2 regions of the Gaoshiqia sp. US2 genome follow, and region 2 is predicted to be linked to the other one. Evidence: riboswitches for the same ligand, from Rfam matches in the RefSeq annotation. Region 2 holds a riboswitch; the other holds the start of a gene.
What was found. A riboswitch is a leader RNA that binds a small molecule or an ion and turns the genes downstream of it on or off. The one in region 2 is predicted to bind thiamine pyrophosphate.
Positions count from the first base shown of each region.

Region 1: linked by a shared signal. The riboswitch ahead of AC6H3C_RS19105 (TonB-dependent receptor) and the one ahead of thiM (hydroxyethylthiazole kinase) in region 2 are both predicted to bind thiamine pyrophosphate.

Region 1 covers NZ_AP048550.1:4,798,022-4,806,725, forward strand. Annotated here, with positions in the region: gene AC6H3C_RS19070 (PhoH family protein) at 1-651, shown strand, start outside; gene mtaB (tRNA (N(6)-L-threonylcarbamoyladenosine(37)-C(2))-methylthiotransferase MtaB) at 751-2,070, shown strand; gene AC6H3C_RS19080 (inositol monophosphatase family protein) at 2,096-2,887, shown strand; gene AC6H3C_RS19085 (hypothetical protein) at 2,997-3,467, shown strand; gene AC6H3C_RS19090 (glycosyltransferase family 2 protein) at 3,482-4,507, shown strand; gene AC6H3C_RS19095 (zinc transporter ZntB) at 4,571-5,539, shown strand; gene AC6H3C_RS19100 (Hsp20/alpha crystallin family protein) at 5,632-6,066, opposite strand; TPP riboswitch at 6,321-6,417, shown strand; gene AC6H3C_RS19105 (TonB-dependent receptor) at 6,463-8,704, shown strand, end outside.
Region 2 covers NZ_AP048550.1:5,131,494-5,140,197, forward strand. Annotated here, with positions in the region: gene AC6H3C_RS20595 (hypothetical protein) at 1-497, opposite strand, end outside; gene AC6H3C_RS20600 (TonB-dependent receptor) at 660-3,200, opposite strand; gene AC6H3C_RS20605 (FecR family protein) at 3,207-4,079, opposite strand; gene AC6H3C_RS20610 (RNA polymerase sigma factor) at 4,076-4,564, opposite strand; gene AC6H3C_RS20615 (DMT family protein) at 4,851-5,219, shown strand; gene AC6H3C_RS20620 (DNA alkylation repair protein) at 5,294-5,974, shown strand; TPP riboswitch at 6,071-6,170, shown strand; gene thiM (hydroxyethylthiazole kinase) at 6,248-7,042, shown strand; gene thiE (thiamine phosphate synthase) at 7,046-7,681, shown strand; gene AC6H3C_RS20635 (TenA family protein) at 7,678-8,328, shown strand; gene thiL (thiamine-phosphate kinase) at 8,387-8,704, shown strand, end outside.

The sequences.
Region 1 (8,704 bases), 330 kb from region 2:
GTAGCTTACGGAATAAAACCCCGCAATGCCGAACAAACGTTCAGTCTGAATTCGCTGTTGAACCCGGATGTAAAACTGGTGTCGCTCACCGGAAAAGCCGGCACCGGGAAAACCTTGCTGGCCCTGGCAGCCGCGCTCGAACAACATAAGCTGTACGAACAAATTTTACTGGCCAGGCCTATTGTCGCCCTGAGTAACCGCGATTTGGGCTACCTGCCCGGCGATGCCACCGAAAAAATCAGCCCCTACATGCATCCTCTGTTCGATAATCTGTCGGTAATCAAACATGCCTTCAACCCCCGCAGCCAGGAGTATCAGAAAATTGAAGAATTACTAAAAGAAGAACGGCTGCTTATCACGCCGCTTGCATATATCCGCGGCCGGAGCTTATCCAATTCATTCTTTATCGTGGATGAAGCCCAAAACCTTACGCCGCACGAGATAAAAACCATTATTACCCGGGCGGGCGAGGGAACCAAAATGGTGTTTACCGGCGACTTACAACAAATCGACTCGCCTTACCTCGATATGAAATCGAACGGGCTGGCTTATATGACCGACAAAATGCGCAAGCAGGAACTATTCTCACACGTGAACCTGATTAAAGGCGAACGCAGTTACCTGGCCGAGCTGGCCAGCGACCTGTTGTAGTCGATCGGCATTGTTTAATCATATTCAAGGACTTCAGTCGCAGCAAGCTGAAGTCCTTTCTTTTTAGGCCGGGTATTTTTGTTATTTTTGCACCGCCAAATGAAAGAGAAACAACAGATGGATTACAAGGGCAAAAAAGCGGCATTCTTCACCTTGGGTTGCAAACTCAATTTTTCAGAAACATCAACCATTGCACGACATTTCGAAGTGATGGGCTTCAACCGCGTTGATTTTAAAGAGCAAGCCGATGTTTATGTTATCAACTCGTGCTCGGTGACGGCCGAAAGCGACAAAAAAAGCCGAAACATCATCCGGCAGGCGGTGCGCCGCAATCCGAAAGCCGTGGTGGTGGTTACCGGTTGCTACGCGCAACTACAAGCCGAAACCATTAAAACCATGAAGGGGGTCGATTATATTTTAGGCACCAACGCCCGTTTTCGCATGACCGATTTTATGAACGGCTTGCAAAAACGCGACGAAACCTTTGTGTTGCTGCAATCGCAACAGAACAACAAAGACTTTTTTCACGCTGTCTCCTGGGGCGACCGTACCCGCAGTTTTCTGAAGGTCCAGGACGGCTGCGATTATTTTTGCACCTATTGCACCATTCCGTTTGCCCGTGGCCGAAGCCGCAATGATAAAATCAGCAACACGGTAGCCGAAGCCCGGGAAACCGTGTCACAGGGGATTAAAGAAATCATCCTGACCGGCGTAAACATTGGCGATTTCGGGAAAAGCACCAACGAAAAATTCATCGACCTGCTGCATGAACTCGATGAAGTGGACGGGCTGGAACGTATCCGGATTTCATCTGTTGAGCCAAATCTGCTGACCGATGAAATCATTGATTTTGCAGCAAGTTCAAAACGAATCGCGCCTCATTTTCACCTGCCGCTGCAATCCGGATCAAACGATGTCCTCAAGCTCATGCAGCGTAAATATAACCGGGAACTGTTTGCCGAACGTGTCGGCAAAATCAAATCGGTTATGCCGCATGCGTTTATTGGCGTCGATATCATTGCAGGAACAAATGGCGAAACAGAAGATTTTTTCCTCGACGGTTACCACTTTGTCAAAAGCCTGGATGTTTCTCAGCTACATGCTTTCCCCTACTCCGAACGTACGGGAACAAAGGCATTGGAAATCAAACCGGTTATACCTGTTGATGAGCGGAAACGCCGCACGCATCAGCTCATCATGCTTTCGGAGAAGAAGCTGCGCGCCTTTTATGAACAGAACAGCGGCGCCGCTTATCCGGTTTTATTTGAAGACGAATCGTACAACGGGCGGCTGAAAGGATTCACCGAAAATTACATCCGGGTCGAAACGGATTATCAGCCCGAACTCGTAAATCAGGTCAGAAAAGTAAAACTGTCGAAAATAAATAACAACGGAAATTTTGAAGTCAGCCTGCTTTAAGCGAATTTCGAACAAAAAATAAACCATGGATTTACAAAATATTTGCACCCAAATCGGGAAACTGGCTCAAGAAGCCGGACAATTTATCCGTGAAGAACGGTCGAAAATTTCAAACGAAGACATTGAACTGAAAGGTAAAGCCAGCCTGGTTACCTACGTAGACAAAACAGCTGAACGGATGATCGTGGATGAACTGCGCCGGCTGTTGCCCGAAGCCGGATACATTACCGAAGAAGGAACTGCCGGCGAACAGGGTGAGAAATACAAATGGGTGATTGATCCGCTTGACGGCACCACCAACTTTATTCATGGCATTTTCCCGCATTCCGTGTCTATTGGCTTATTGGAAGATAACCATCCGGTGGCCGGAGTGGTATATGAGGTGGGACAGGACGAACTCTTTTCAGCCTGGCAAGGCGGCGGCGCCTGGCTCAACGGTCAGCCTATTTCCGTATCCGCCTCAGCCACGCACGAAGATGTGTTGCTGGCTACCGGCTTTCCGTATTATAATTTCGACATGCTGCAAAATTACCTTCGCCTGCTCGAGTTTTTCATGATCGAAACCCGGGGAATGCGCCGGATGGGTTCTGCTGCAGTTGATCTGGCCTACGTGGCCTGCGGCCGGTTCGACGGGTTCTTCGAACATGCCCTCCACCCCTGGGATGTGGCGGCCGGCATCATCATCCTAAAAGAAGCAGGCGGTCGGTTGAGTGATTTTAAAGGCGGAGATAATTACCTGTTCGGAAAAGAAATTGTGGCTGCCAACGCCAATTATTACCCTGCTTTTTTTGAAAAGATAAATGAACTTCTTGGATAATCTCTGTCATTCGGGTAAAGCATACGATGAATCAACAACCGACTGAAAATAAAATCAGAAAATAGTTTATACATTTTCGGAATTGGTATAACTTGCATTAAAAAGCATTATGGCCGACAAAGAAATTGCCTTACTCCATAAGCAAATCGAAAAGTTATACGAAAAAAGTTTCGATCTGGGCGCCTGGAAAAATCAGACCTTATTGTTTCTGAACCGTATTTTTGGCGCCAACCACGCCATCGTGAAAATGATTTCGGGTCTGAAGTATGATTACTCCAGCTGGAACCTGCGCGACGCTACCGGCAACGAAAAATCAGACGATCCGGTAAAAATGCAGGCCCGTGAAATCCTGGAGGCAGCCGTGCAGGAACTCGAAACCTTAGGCCTTCCGGAACAGGGTGTCACATCAAATAAGGTTTGGGCCATCCTCGAAGAAGAGTTGACCGGCAAACAGTTAAAAGAACTAAAGGAAATTGTAGCCGAAAAAGAAGAAGAGAGACTTCGGCAGTTCAAGGAAAAGCTAAACCAGTTCGACAAAGAACAACTGATCAACCTGCTCTCGCGCATATTGATTTCCTGACTATCTTTGCCCGGATGAAACCACCAAAAGTCGCGATTGTTATTCTAAACTGGAACGGCGAAAAACTGCTTCCTCAATTTTTGCCGTCAGTTATCGGGCACAGCCTGCACGACGATGTTCAACTCATTGTTGCCGATAATAACTCTACCGATGGTTCTGTTCAACTGCTTAAAGATCACTTTCCGCAGGCAAAAATCCTTCAGCTTGAAACAAATTATGGTTTTGCACGGGGCTACAACGAGGCATTAAAACAAATACAGGCTCAATATTATATCCTTCTGAATTCGGATGTGGAAGTGAGTCCAAACTGGCTCGACCCCCTGATTCAGGTCATGGACAACAACCCGGCCGTGGCTGCCGTTCAACCTAAAATTTTAAGCTGGCATCAGAAAGACACCTTTGAGTATGCAGGAGCCGCGGGAGGTTTTATCGACAAACTGGGCTTTCCGTTTTGCCGGGGACGTATTTTGGATGTGCTTGAAAAAGATGAAGGTCAGTACGACCAGCCGGCCAGTATTTTTTGGGCCAGCGGGGCTTGCCTGGCCATCCGGGCAGATTTGTTTCACGAGGCCGGTGGGTTCGACGCCGACTTCTGGGCACACATGGAAGAAATTGACTTGTGCTGGCGACTGAAAAACAGGGGTTATAAAATACTTTTCGTTCCTGAAAGCAAAGTGTTCCACCTGGGCGGAGGAAGCCTTTCGTATAATAATCCCCGTAAACTTTTCCTGAATTTCAGGAACAGCCTATGGCTGTTATATAAAAACGTGCCTCGTCGTAAGTTTTGGAAAGTGATGACCACCCGATTGTTTCTCGATGGCATCGCCGCCTTGCGCCTGTTGACCGAAGGAAATGTGAAAGGTTTTGCCAGCGTTTTTAAGGCCCATATGGCTTATTACCGCGAGTTGCCCGTTTTACGAAAAAAAAGAAGAAATCTCCGGAAAATGTCGGCGCAGGAATGGCACGATGAGATCCTTTGCAAAAGCATTATCTGGAAATATTACGTCAAAGGCGAAAAAACCTTCCGTGAACTGAGCTGATCTGTTTTTCCTCAGATTTTGAGTTTTGGGCGAGTCGTTGTATCTTGGATCAAATTCAAGCCGATGAAACGAGGATTAATCCATGCATTTTATATCGATTCAATTGAAAAAAAAGCGATAAAACTTTTACCCGATCAGGTTCCCGATATTCAACGGGAGGCAGATTACATCTGGCTTCAACTGAATTTCTCGGTTTCAGAAACACGTTCAATCCTGGAAAAGCTGGACATAAATGAGCTGACCATCAACGCGCTGACCAAAGAAGAATCGCGCCCGCGCGTAGCCATTACGCCCGAAGAATTATTGCTCGTGGTACGCGGGATCAACATGAACAAGGGTGAAAAACCCGAAAACATGATCTCGGTCCGGATTCTGGCAACAAAAAACCTGCTGATTACCTGCCAGAAGAAAAATCTCAAATCGGTCGACGACCTGATCGCCGAACTGGAGCAAGGTAATCCGCCAAAAACGACCGGCGATTTTATTGTCCGTTTAAATGAACGGCTGGTGGTAAACATGAGCGATGTGATGGAAGATATCGAAGAACTTGCCATTGAAATTGAAGAACGGGTGATTGCCGAAGACCAAACCGACTACAAACAGGAATTGCACAACCTGCGACTGCAAATCATTCAGCTCAAACGCTTTTTAATTCCGCAACGCGATGCTTTAAGCAAGCTGCAACTGGATAAAACCAGCTGGATGACGACCAAACAGCAATTGCGCCTGCGCGAAGTGGGCGACCACCTGCTGCGTTACCTCGAAATGCTGGATGCCTCGCGCGAACTGGCTTCGGTAAGTCAGGAAACCCTCTCCCACCGCCAGAATGAGCAGATCAATAACCGGATGTACCTCTTATCGATCATTGCAGCCTTGTTTTTACCGCTCAGCTTTTTCACCGGCTTATTGGGCGTCAACCTGGCCGGAATCCCCCAGGCGGAGAACCATTATGCTTTTGCTGCTTTCGTGATCATCCTGCTTTGTATTGTTGCCTTTCAGTTTTGGTTCTTCCGGAAAAACAGGTGGTTATAAAAAAAAGACCCCGCCTGTCGGGCGAGGTCAGTGAACCAACTAACTAAACTAAACCAATGATGTAACAAACAACGAAACTTATTCTTCGGTCTTTACGAAATATCAATCATTCGCGGGGCATTTCCCTTCAATTCTTCACGTTTGGGAAGAACAATCTTCAATACTCCGTTTTTGTGCGAGGCATTGATCTTGTTCACATCCACGCCGTCGGGAATACGGAACGAACGACTGAACGAAGAGTAATTGAACTCACAGAACACCACTTTGTTTCCTTCTTTTTCTTCTTTTTCGTCTTTCTTTTCAGAAGAAACAGTCAGCACATGGTCTTTTAAATCAATGTGGAAATCCTTTTTCTCAAGCCCCGGGGCGGCCACTTCAATTTCAAAATTGTCTTTTCCTTCAAAAACATTGACACTTGGACTTGTGCCCCAGCCCGTTTTGTCAAAAAATTCATTCCACAAATTGCGTCCAAAGAATTCATCAAATAAACTTGGAACATTCTTGTTGTTTCTGATTAATGGTAACATGGCTAATCCTCCTTATTTCTTTCGTTAAACATGTTTTTATTGTTTCCGGCTGATCATGATCAAAGAGCAGGCCAAGGCGGTTTTTGTCCAAATTCTCTTGTTTATTGTTCACCTGGCTTGCCAAAATGTCGTTGGAAAAGTCATTTTTTCATGCGATAAGCTGTTTATAATGAAATATTTTCAGTTTTTCCCCCAATTTAATTGCCGAACCAGTTTTGATATATTCGTTTTTTTTACCTTACCTTTGCTCCTGATTTTACGCAATGGGGTGTCCTAAAAAATCGGACTGAGATCATACCCAATGAACCTGATCCGGGTAATGCCGGCGGAGGGAGGGCGAAAGGAAAAATGTTTCCTACCTCATTGGTTATTTATTAACCAAATTTTCAAAACAAAATGAAAAAGATTGTTGTAATGCTGCTTTTGCAGTGTGTTGTTGTTGCCTCATTTGCCCAATTTTCGGTTTCGGGGATGGTGAAAAATGAGGAAGGGGGAATTTTACCCGGCGCCACCGTTACGCTAAACGCGACTTACCGGGGAACGATTACCAACGAACATGGCCGGTTTACATTCGACAAACTGAAGGCCGGAAATTACGAATTGCAGGTTTCTTTTATCGGTTATGAAAGGAGAACTATTCCGGTACAATTAAACCAGGCCGTTGATTTACAAATTCAACTGAGCCGTTCGACCATCTTAACCGAAGAAGTATTGGTGTCGGCCACGCGCGCCGGCGACAAAACGCCTGTTGCCAAAACTACGGTCGACCGATCAACCATCGAAAGCAGGAACATGGGGCAGGATATTCCCTATTTGCTCACGATGAGTCCTTCGTTTGTGGCTACTTCGGATGCCGGCGCCGGTGTGGGATACACGAATTTCCGTATCCGGGGCACCGACCTAAACCGAATCAACGTGACCATCAACGGCATTCCCATGAACGATGCCGAATCGCACGGCACCTGGTTTGTGGACATCCCCGACCTGGCCGGTTCGATCGAAAATATCCAGGTTCAGCGTGGAGTAGGCACTTCGACCAACGGAGCCGCCGCTTTCGGGGCAACCATCAACCTGCAAACCGAAAGCCTGAACAAAGACGCTTATGCTGCATACAGCAGCTCGGCAGGTTCGTTTAACACCTTCCGAAACTCGGTCAGCGCCGGAACCGGCCTGTTAAACGAGCATTTTACCGTTGATGTGCGTTTATCGAAAGTCACCTCCGATGGTTTTATCGACCGCGCTTCGTCTGATTTGAAATCATTTTTCGCTTCAGCCGGCTATTATTCCGGTAACACCATGCTCAAAGTCAATGTATTTTCCGGTTTTGAAGAGACCTACCAGGCCTGGTGGGGTGTTCCTTCCGTCCGCCTGAAGAATGACCTGGCAGGAATGCAACGTTACGAAGAGCACTGGTTGTACACTCCAAAACAAACGGAGGAAATGATCAATTCGAACAGCCGGACCTACAACTACTACACTTACGAAAACGAAGTAGACCATTACCAGCAGGATCATTACCAAATGCTGTTTTCGCACAAATTCAACCAGGCCCTGAACCTCAACGCAGCCCTGCACTACACCTACGGACGCGGCTACTATGAAGGCTATAAATACGACGAAGAATACGAAGATTACCGGATGACTGCTCCCGAAGGTTTGGAAATCACAGACCTGGTAACGCGCAAATGGCTGGACAATGATTTTTACGGAGCGACACTTTCATTGAATTACCATAAAAACCAATCATCGTTCACCTTTGGCGGAGGCTACAACGTGTACGACGGCCGCCATTTCGGACAGGTGATCTGGGCGCAGTACATGGGCGAAAACGGGAAAGACCACGAATGGTACCGCGGCACAGGTCTGAAAAAAGATTTCAATGTTTTTGGGAAATACAACTTTCAACTGACAGAAACCCTTAATTTGTTTGCCGACCTGCAATACCGCCACATCAATTACGGGATCGACGGCATTGATGATGATCTGCGCGACCTGACCCAATCGCACAAATTCGACTTCTTCAACCCCAAATTCGGTCTGTTCTACCGCCCAAACAGTTCGCGGGAAGCCTACCTGAGTTTTGCCCGCGCCAACCGCGAACCCAACCGAAGCAACTTTGTGGATGTGGATGAAGGTGACCCAACGCCCAAACATGAAACGCTGAATGATTTCGAAGCAGGCTATACCTATAAAACATCGCGTTTTCTGTTAGGGGCAAACCTGTACTACATGGATTACAAGGACCAGTTGGTTCAAACCGGGGAGGTAAACGATGTTGGTACGCCTCTTTTGGTGAATGTAGACGACAGCTACCGGGCCGGGATTGAACTGACCGGCGGACTGAAGATTTCCGCTAAACTAAACTGGGATACGAATGTTACCCTCAGCCAAAACAAGATTGAAAATTTTACTGAATATGTTGACAACTGGGACACCTGGGAACAGGATGCCTTTGAACTTGGGAAAACCGACCTGTCATTCTCACCCAATGTGATCGTTAACAGCCAGCTCAGTTACAAACCGGTAGCCGCGCTAAACGTCAGCCTGCTTTCAAACTACGTAGGCGATCAGTACGTCGACAACACCTCGGGCAACGACCGCAAGCTGGACGCCTGGTTTGTAAACAACCTGAAAGCAG
Region 2 (8,704 bases):
TCGCGGACTTGTTGTTGTAATGCTTCATTATTCAGGCATTCGCCACTTTGCTGTGCCCGGTTCCGGGCTTGATTGGCCTGCTCACCCTTCATCCCCTCGCGATACTGGAAGCCCTGCTCGGCGCGCAGTTGCTGCTGGGCCTGAAACATCTCGCGTTGTGCTTCACTTAAAGAGGCCATAAAGGCTTCGCGTTTTTGTTCACGGGTCATTTCTTTGTTTTCCAGAATGGCCAACTGCTCTTCAGACAAGGTAGCCCTAAAAGCGGTTCTGAATTGGTTGGCTTCCTCTTGCCGTTGCGTCCGTAACGCCTGGCGTTCGGCACGTTGCGTTGCATTTCGGGCCTGAACCTGGTTCATCGTACCGTCCGGATCTTGCAATTGAATCCGTTGCTGATCTCTTTTTCTGATTGGAGTTTCTTCGGTTTGCGCCCAAACTCCGGTTGCCGATATAGCCAGGACCAAGGCTGCTGATGCAAATGTTCTGATTAATGTTTTCATAATTCTCTCGATTAATGTTTTTATAAATCTTTTACATTAGCTAACCGCACCAGAATAATTTTACCCTACCTTTTTTTTATCTTTTTCCTGAAAAACTACGAAAATAAATCAGGATCACTTCAAAAGCGGCTTTGCCCGCGAGCACAGTATTAAATCCTTTCATTAAAACGAAAAGTTCAAAAACATGGTCGGGGTGAACGGCACCGCTTCGGCATGCAGGTTGACCGTAGCATCCTGATCGTCGGGAACACGGATGAAATTGGCGTATTTGATGTTTTCGTAGTTAAAAACATTCAGAACGGAAATACCGGCTTCGAGAGCAAACTTTTTGACCGGAACACGGTAAACCGCGGCCACATCCATCCGGTGATAATCGCGTTCGTAGTTTTCATCGCCAAGCAACAGGGGATCGGGAAATCCGGAGCCGTAGACGTAATTGGCCGACAAGTAAAACGGTTTCAGATGAATGAGCGCCGCCGATTTCAGCTCAAGTCGCTGATCATGTAATGCCCGCTGAAAGGATTCATCCGGGAAATTTGAGAAATGTTCCCTCGTATTTCCCAGCATCGCGGCAATCCAGAACGAATGCCCCTTGTAGTCCTTTTTAATAAAAAGATCAAGTCCTTTACTTTTGCTCTTCCCTTCATGCAAAATCAGTTCTCCGCCTTCTTCTGCATAACGCGACAAACCGTTGGTTTGTTTCCGGTACATTTCGATACTAAACGTAAAATCACGCTGATGATAAGTAAACCCAAGCATGGTGTGTTCAGATTTCAGTACCGGAATGTCTGTCCCGTTGCAGATCGTCCAGAGATAGCGAACGTTACCAAATTCATCAATCACCGAATTCCGGGCAATATACTGGCGATACAGGCCCCACGCAACATTTATTTTCAGGAAATCGCTCAAGCTGACTGTCCCTGAAACACGGGGCTGCAGGTAGAGCTGGTCTAAATTCAGCGGATAATCGGCACGAACGCCGGCGGTTAGCTGCAAGCGGTTCCCCATGGAAAAACGGTCCTGGATAAATCCGTTTAACCGGCTTGCTTCCTCGCTCAATTCAAGCAAATTCACTTCAAATGAGTCTTCCATAAAATGAATCCGGTTGACGTACATCCCTCCGCCAAATTCAAGCTGATGGTGTGCCGCCAAAGCTTGGTTGTGGTTTAGGTTTAATTTGGCCTCGGAGATTTTATTTTGACTGAACTGATCAACATTTGTCTGCCAGGTATTTCCGCTTCCACTTCCCCCGCCTCCCGGCCCCTGGCCGCCACTTCCGCCACTTCCGCCGGATTGTTGATTCCCTGTTTTGCGAATATTGCTTAGTCCGCTTTGCAAACCGGAATAAGCCAGCGTCAGTTCAGACCTTCCCCCGTTCTTCCATCCTTTGTTATAGTGTGCCGACAGCCCGTATTGCCGGTTATGCTCACGGTCTTCCCATGCCCGGTTGGCTTGCTGAGTTTCATATTCGAGCGCATAGGCAAACCGGTCGCTCCCGGTTAAAAAACTCAGGCTGTACGAATCGTTGTGATTGCTTTTTCCTGAAAATTTCAGGTTCAGATCCTGAAAATTATAATCGGGATAAATGTTCCGGTCAACCAGGTTGCCATGGCCTCTGCGCCCACCCGATGACAAGGCAATTTGTCCCTTATCGTACAACTCGTAATAGGTTTGCCGGAGCGCCACCATGAGCGATGCCTTCCCGGCAACAGGAATATTCAGTAAACCATTCATGGTCATATTGTTGACAGAAAGATTTACGTGCAAGTCATTGGCATCGCCATCGGAGGAAGTAATATTAACTAAGCCTCCCACCCGCTCACCGAAGGGGGCCGGAAATCCTCCCTTCATTACCTGGATATCTTTCGCCATAAAGGGATTGATGGCGCTGATGTTGTCGTTGTAATTCTTCATTCCAAACAGCGTAAAGCCGTCGACTAACACCTGGCTTTGCCCCTCGTAACTTCCCCAGATAATCAAATCGTTCGATTGTTCGCCGGCAGCCAGAATACCGGGTTGCAAGCGCAACAGGTTAAAGACCGAATTGTCGCCGTAACCGGGCAAATGGCCGGCAATCTGGTGATTAAGGCGCACTGTTCCGGGGCTGTATCCCACTTGTACCGAACGAACAATTTTTAATCCTTCAACCTTGATTTCCTGTAATTTATAAACAGAGGGAGTCAACCGGAAGGGCTGGTTAATTCGCGCGTGAACCAGCGTATCCAACAAATAATAGCCCAAACTGGATACCTGTACCTGAAAAACGCTGTCGACAGTTGAGAGGTACGAGAAGTTCCCTTTCTGATCGGTAATTAACCCTTGGCCGTTTACCACCAGGTGGGTATACGGCAAGCTTTCGTTCGTTTCGCGGTCAGTGACGGTTCCGGCTAAACGATAATTCTTCTTTGTTTCGGGGATTACGCGGTCATAAATTAAATAAACCCCTCCGGCTTTCTCCCAAGTCAGGGGGAGTTTCTTCAGTAATTCATCCAGCGCTTTTTCGGGCGACGAAAACTTTCGGTTCACCGTCACCGGGAAAGCCGACAGACGGGCATGATCGAAAGATAACTGCAACTGGTAACGATCGCGAACCGCAAGCAAGACCTCATTCAGCGGAGTATCCTGAAAAACAAGATCGAGTTCCTGCGAAAAACCCAGGAAACCCGACAACAGCAACGAGCCAATTAAAATATATTTTTTCAAAACAGATTACTGATTTTTCAATACCTGGTATTGCCCGGTCTTTTTCTCTTCAAAGTTAAGGTTAAAAGGCTTGCAAATATAGGTTAACACCTGATGAACTGATTCTTCTTTACTAAAATTACCGCTGTATTCAAAATTCAACGACTGATCGGAGATGATCCGTATGCCGTACTGACGTTCAATTTCGTCAAACACTTCACGAATTGATCTGCCGGTAAACTCAAACTGTTTGTTGACCCAAGCCGGTTTCCGGTCGGCAGGCATATCAGCCTTCCTGAAAGCACTGCTTTGCCATTCGGCTTTTTGGTTGGCCGAAAGAATAACTTCCTGGTCTCCCCCGGCATTGGTTACTTTTACCGTTCCCGTCAGGCAACTTACCCGGTAAGCCTCGTCACGCGCATAAATGTTGAAACTGGTGCCCAGTACGCTGGTCGTTCCGTTTGATGAAATCACGGTAAACCGGTCGCCCTTGCTGACCTGAAAATAAGCTTCTCCCTCCAGGGCCAGTTTGCGCGAAAAGCGCCACCAATAAGGACGAAAAGTCAGCGAAGATGCGGCATTCAGCTGCACGGTTGATCCATCGGGCAAGCCAATGGACAGGTGTTGCCCGGGAATTGTGCGGTAAGTCCGGGTATGGAAACGCATGACCGAGCCAATCCCGACCAGCAAGACAAGCAGGGCGGCTACAGCAAGCCGAAAAGCGGGTTGGGCAAAAAGGATAAGTTTCGCCGGCTTCACCGGCGTCTCCAGTTTCTGCTCCATACGAAGCCAGATCGCTTCCTTGGATTCCTGCCAATCCGTGGTCAACCGGCTGCCAAAACGGTCAATTTCGGTCCAGTCCGATTGTTCTTTTTCGTTATATTCTTCCTGTTTTTTCATAACCATTGCAAATTTTCTTTTAACATCCCCAAGGCGCTTGTCATCCTTTTTTCTACTGCTTTTACGCTTAGCCCAAGCCGTTCGGCAATTTCGTAATACTTAAGGCCCTCTGTGCGGCTCATCAAAAAAACAACCCGTTGTTTCTCCGGCATCTGAGCCAATACCCATTCGTAGTTTCTTTTCAGTTCCTCGTATTGCAATTGTTCTTCGGGCGATACGTCTTTTATTTCAAATTCAATCCCGCTCAGGTACTTTTGTTCGATCTGCTGCCGGCGGTAACGGCTGACAAACAAATCGGACGCCATCTTGTAAAGCAGGCCGGCATTCTCTTTGGGCCGGTATTCTTCCTGCTTTTCCCAGAACTTTAAAAAAACATCCTGAGCAATGTCCGTCGACTGTTCTTTGTCGCCCGACCGGTAATAGATGTAATTCCGGATCGCATCAAAATATCGGTCAAACAATTGTTTAAATTCCTGTGTTGTCAATTTTCAATACGTTTAGGATCCTTTCGTTATCATTCACTTCTTCTCAAAGTTGAAAAAAGTTAATGATAATCTGTCTTGTTTCACTCACTAACCGTTTAAAAAACAGTTTACCCTACCCAAAAGCTAATTTTATTTCACGCACCGCCGGTTTAAATTTGATGTAATGTTTAAATAATCGAAAATATTTGGAGTCAGCTGAATCACGGTTCATCTGAAACAGGTAGTTTTGAAACGATTTTGGGAGGTATAAACAACCAAGGTTTTTTTAATCATCCGCTATATTATTATGAAAGGACTACTCACAATCGGTTTACTGGTCATGTCGAACACGTTTATGACCTTTGCCTGGTACGGTCATTTGAAGTTTGCCGAAATGAAATGGTTCAACAAGTTGGGCCTCATTTCCATCGTGATGGTTAGTTGGGGGATTGCCCTGTTCGAATATTTCTTCCAGGTTCCGGCCAACCGGATTGGGTTTAAAGCGTATGGAGGCCCTTTTTTGCTGATCGAACTAAAAGTATTGCAGGAGGTCATCACCCTGCTTGTTTTCACAGCTTTTACGGTGCTTGTTTTCCGGAATGAGTCTTTTCGCTGGAATCACATGATCGGCTTTGTTTTTCTTATTTTGGCCGTTTATTTTATTTTTAAAAAGTAATTACAGATCCGACCATCCCAAAGTGTGATATTTGTTACGGCTGTATCCGCAAAACATGCGTGTAATTTAGGACTATGAATATATTATTGGACGATCCGGAAACAGAAAAAATATTTCAGGAATTACTGGCAAAAATCAGGTTGCGTAAAAACGGTGAAACCGTTGCACAGATGAAAGCCCTCGGTATGACCTACAAAATGAACTGGGGCGCTTCGGTGATCTCACTTCGCGAATTGGCCCGGCAATACGAAAAAAATCATTTACTGGCCCTGAAGCTTTGGAACAAACAATGGCGCGAAACCATGATCCTGGCAACGTTGCTCGATGAGCCGGAGAAGCTGACCGAAGAACAAATGGATTTTTGGACAAAGAGCCTTGAACAGGCCGAAATTGCCGAACAGGCAGTCGCTAATTTATTTGTACATTCAAAATTTGCCTTTATCAAAGCGCTGGAATATTGCTGCGGGAAAAAACAGCTGGTGAAATACACCGGCCTGCATTTGATCGGGCGACTGGCGATGGTCGACAAAAAAGCCATTGATGAAATGTTCGAACCTTTTTTCAGCGTGTTGTTCTCGCTGATTAAAGATCCTGAATTGGGGCAAATCATCTACCGGACCCTGATTCTCATGGCTAATCGCAGCGCCACCTTGCGTGAATCGTGCAAAAACTTTCTCGAATTGGTTCTGGAAATGGAAGAAGAACATCCGAAAAAACTGGCAGCCATCCTGCTCGAAGATATTGCTGCCATGTAATTTACCCGGGTTACGGCAAAATAAAACAGCTCCGGTTCTTCCGCCGGCCCGTTGATCCGGCTTTTCCAATTGAAAAATATTGCTACTTTTGCTTCATCATCTCGTTAGGGGTGTCTGTGCAGGTGCACAGGCTGAGATCAGACCCTAATAACCTGAAATGTATCATAACAGCGGAGGGAAACGAGAATTGTATCTGAACCTTGTTTTTAACGAAATTCATACAAGCCGTTTCGCATTTCTGCGGAGCGGCTTTTTTATTTTAAACGAAATATCATGATAAACGCAAGTTCCATCAGCGCTGATTTGGCTGCCGTGCGCAGCCGGTCGCCTTTAGTTCATAACATCACCAATTTTGTTGTGATGAACAATACGGCCAATGCCCTACTGGCTCTGGGAGCATCACCGGTTATGGCCCATGCTGCCGAAGAAATGACCGACATGGTGGGGATCGCCTCGGCCCTGGTCATCAACATGGGAACGCTGAGTCCCCAATGGGTCGAAGCGATGTTACTGGCCGGAAAAGCCGCGCGCAAAAAGGGCATTCCCCTTGTTTTCGATCCTGTTGGAGTGGGTGCTACCTCCTACCGCAACGAAACGGCCGCTCAAATCGTCGGGCAATGCAAACCAACCATCATCCGGGGAAATGCTTCCGAAATCATGGCATTGGCCAACGAAAACACCCTGACAAAAGGTGTTGACAGCACCGTAGCCTCCAACTCAGCCATTGAAGGGGCCAAACGGCTGGCATCACAAACCGGGGCAGTCGTTGTCATTAGTGGCGCCGAAGATTTTATCACCGATGGCAACACGGTACTGTCCATCAAAAATGGCTCGCCCCTGATGCCCAAAGTAACCGGGATGGGCTGCACGGCAACGGCCGTAACCGCTGCATTTGCCGCCGTAAACCCCAATCCGCTTATGGCGGCTGCCCATGCGATGGCGGTCATGAGCATTACCGGCGAGTTAGCAACAACAAGGTCGGCAGGCCCCGGCACCCTGCAACTGCATTTTATTGATACCCTGTTTAACCTTTCGTCCGAAGATATTGAGCATACCTATCAAGCCTGAGCCATGAACGATTTTGATTTAAGCCTTTACCTGGTCACCGATCGCGAATTATCGCTGGGCCGGCCACTGGAATTTATTGTGGAGGAAGCGGTAAGAGGAGGCGTTACGATGGTACAACTGCGCGAAAAAAATTGCAGTTCGCGCGAATTTTATCAGCTGGCGCTTCAGTTAAAAGAATTGCTGTCACCACTACGTATCCCACTCATTATCAACGATCGGCTCGACATTGCTCTGGCTGTAAATGCCGATGGCCTGCACATCGGGCAAAGTGATTTGCCGTGGAAGGTGGCACGCAAGCTCCTGGGCAAAGATAAAATCCTCGGACTTTCTGTAGAAACCGTTCAGCAGGCAATCGAATCGAATGAAATGGACGTCGATTACATCGGGATTTCACCGGTTTTTGCTACACCAACCAAAACCGACACCTTCGAACCGTTTGGACCGGAAGGTGTGATGAAGATCAGTTCTCTGTCCAAACATCCAACTGTCGCTATCGGCGGGATTAAGCTCAGCAATGCCCGGCAAATCATCGCGTGCGGCGCCAGCGGGATTGCCGTGGTTTCGGCCATCTCATCGGCTGAAAATCCAATGAAAGCAGCACTGTTACTTAAAAACGAAATTTTAACTCATCCCAAATGATGAAATGGACCGAACAGGCCTGGAAAGCCGCCGAACCGATTTACGAAAAAATACTCGATCTGCCTTTTTTGCATGAACTGATAGCCGGCAGTTTAGCGCGCGAGAAGTTTCTGTTTTACCTGAAGCAGGACGCACTTTATCTGTCGGAATACGGGAAAATACTGGCAGGCATTGCCGCGAAACTCAACCGGAAAGCGTGGAGAGAAGCTTTCCTTCATTTTTCGGGAGATACAGTTTCGGTGGAGCAGGCCTTGCATCAATATTTTCTGAAAGATGAGATGCCTGAGCTGACACCTTCGCCAAGCTGCATGCTTTACACCGGGCACATGTTCCGGCAATTGGCCTGTGGCTCGGCCGAAGAGGCCCTGGCCAGCGTATTGCCCTGTTTTTGGGTTTACCAGAAGGTGGGCGACTACATTACCGAACACCAAACCCGAAACAAAAATCCCTACCAGGCCTGGATTGACACCTACGGAGGGGAAGAATTTGCACGGGCAGTTCAAACAGCTATCGAAATTTGCGACGAAACGGCTGCCGCCTGCACCGAAACTCACCGTAAAACCATGACAGAAGCTTTTCTTCTTTCGTTTAAAATGGAATGGATGTTCTGGAACAGCGCCTGGAACATGGAGCAATGGCCGGTTTAATTATCGCCGGAGCCTGGTTCTTTGTTTTACAAATGCAAAACAAAAAAAACAGAAAGAAATGAAACTGAAAGAAATAGGGGAATTTGGATTTATCGAACGCTTTTCGCCGGCGTTTGAAGATCTGCTTACTCTGCAGATGACAGGTATTGGCGATGATTGCGCGATCATTCCGATGAACGAAACGGAAGATTTGCTGGTAACCACCGATCTGCTCATGGAGAATGTGCATTTCCTGCGAAATGAAATTTCACCGCAGCAACTCGGATACAAATCAGTGGCCGTCAACCTGAGCGATATTGCAGCTATGGGCGGCGAACCCTTAGGAACTTTCCTCTCAATCGCAATTCCTCCGGAAACGGAGGTGGAATATCTTGAT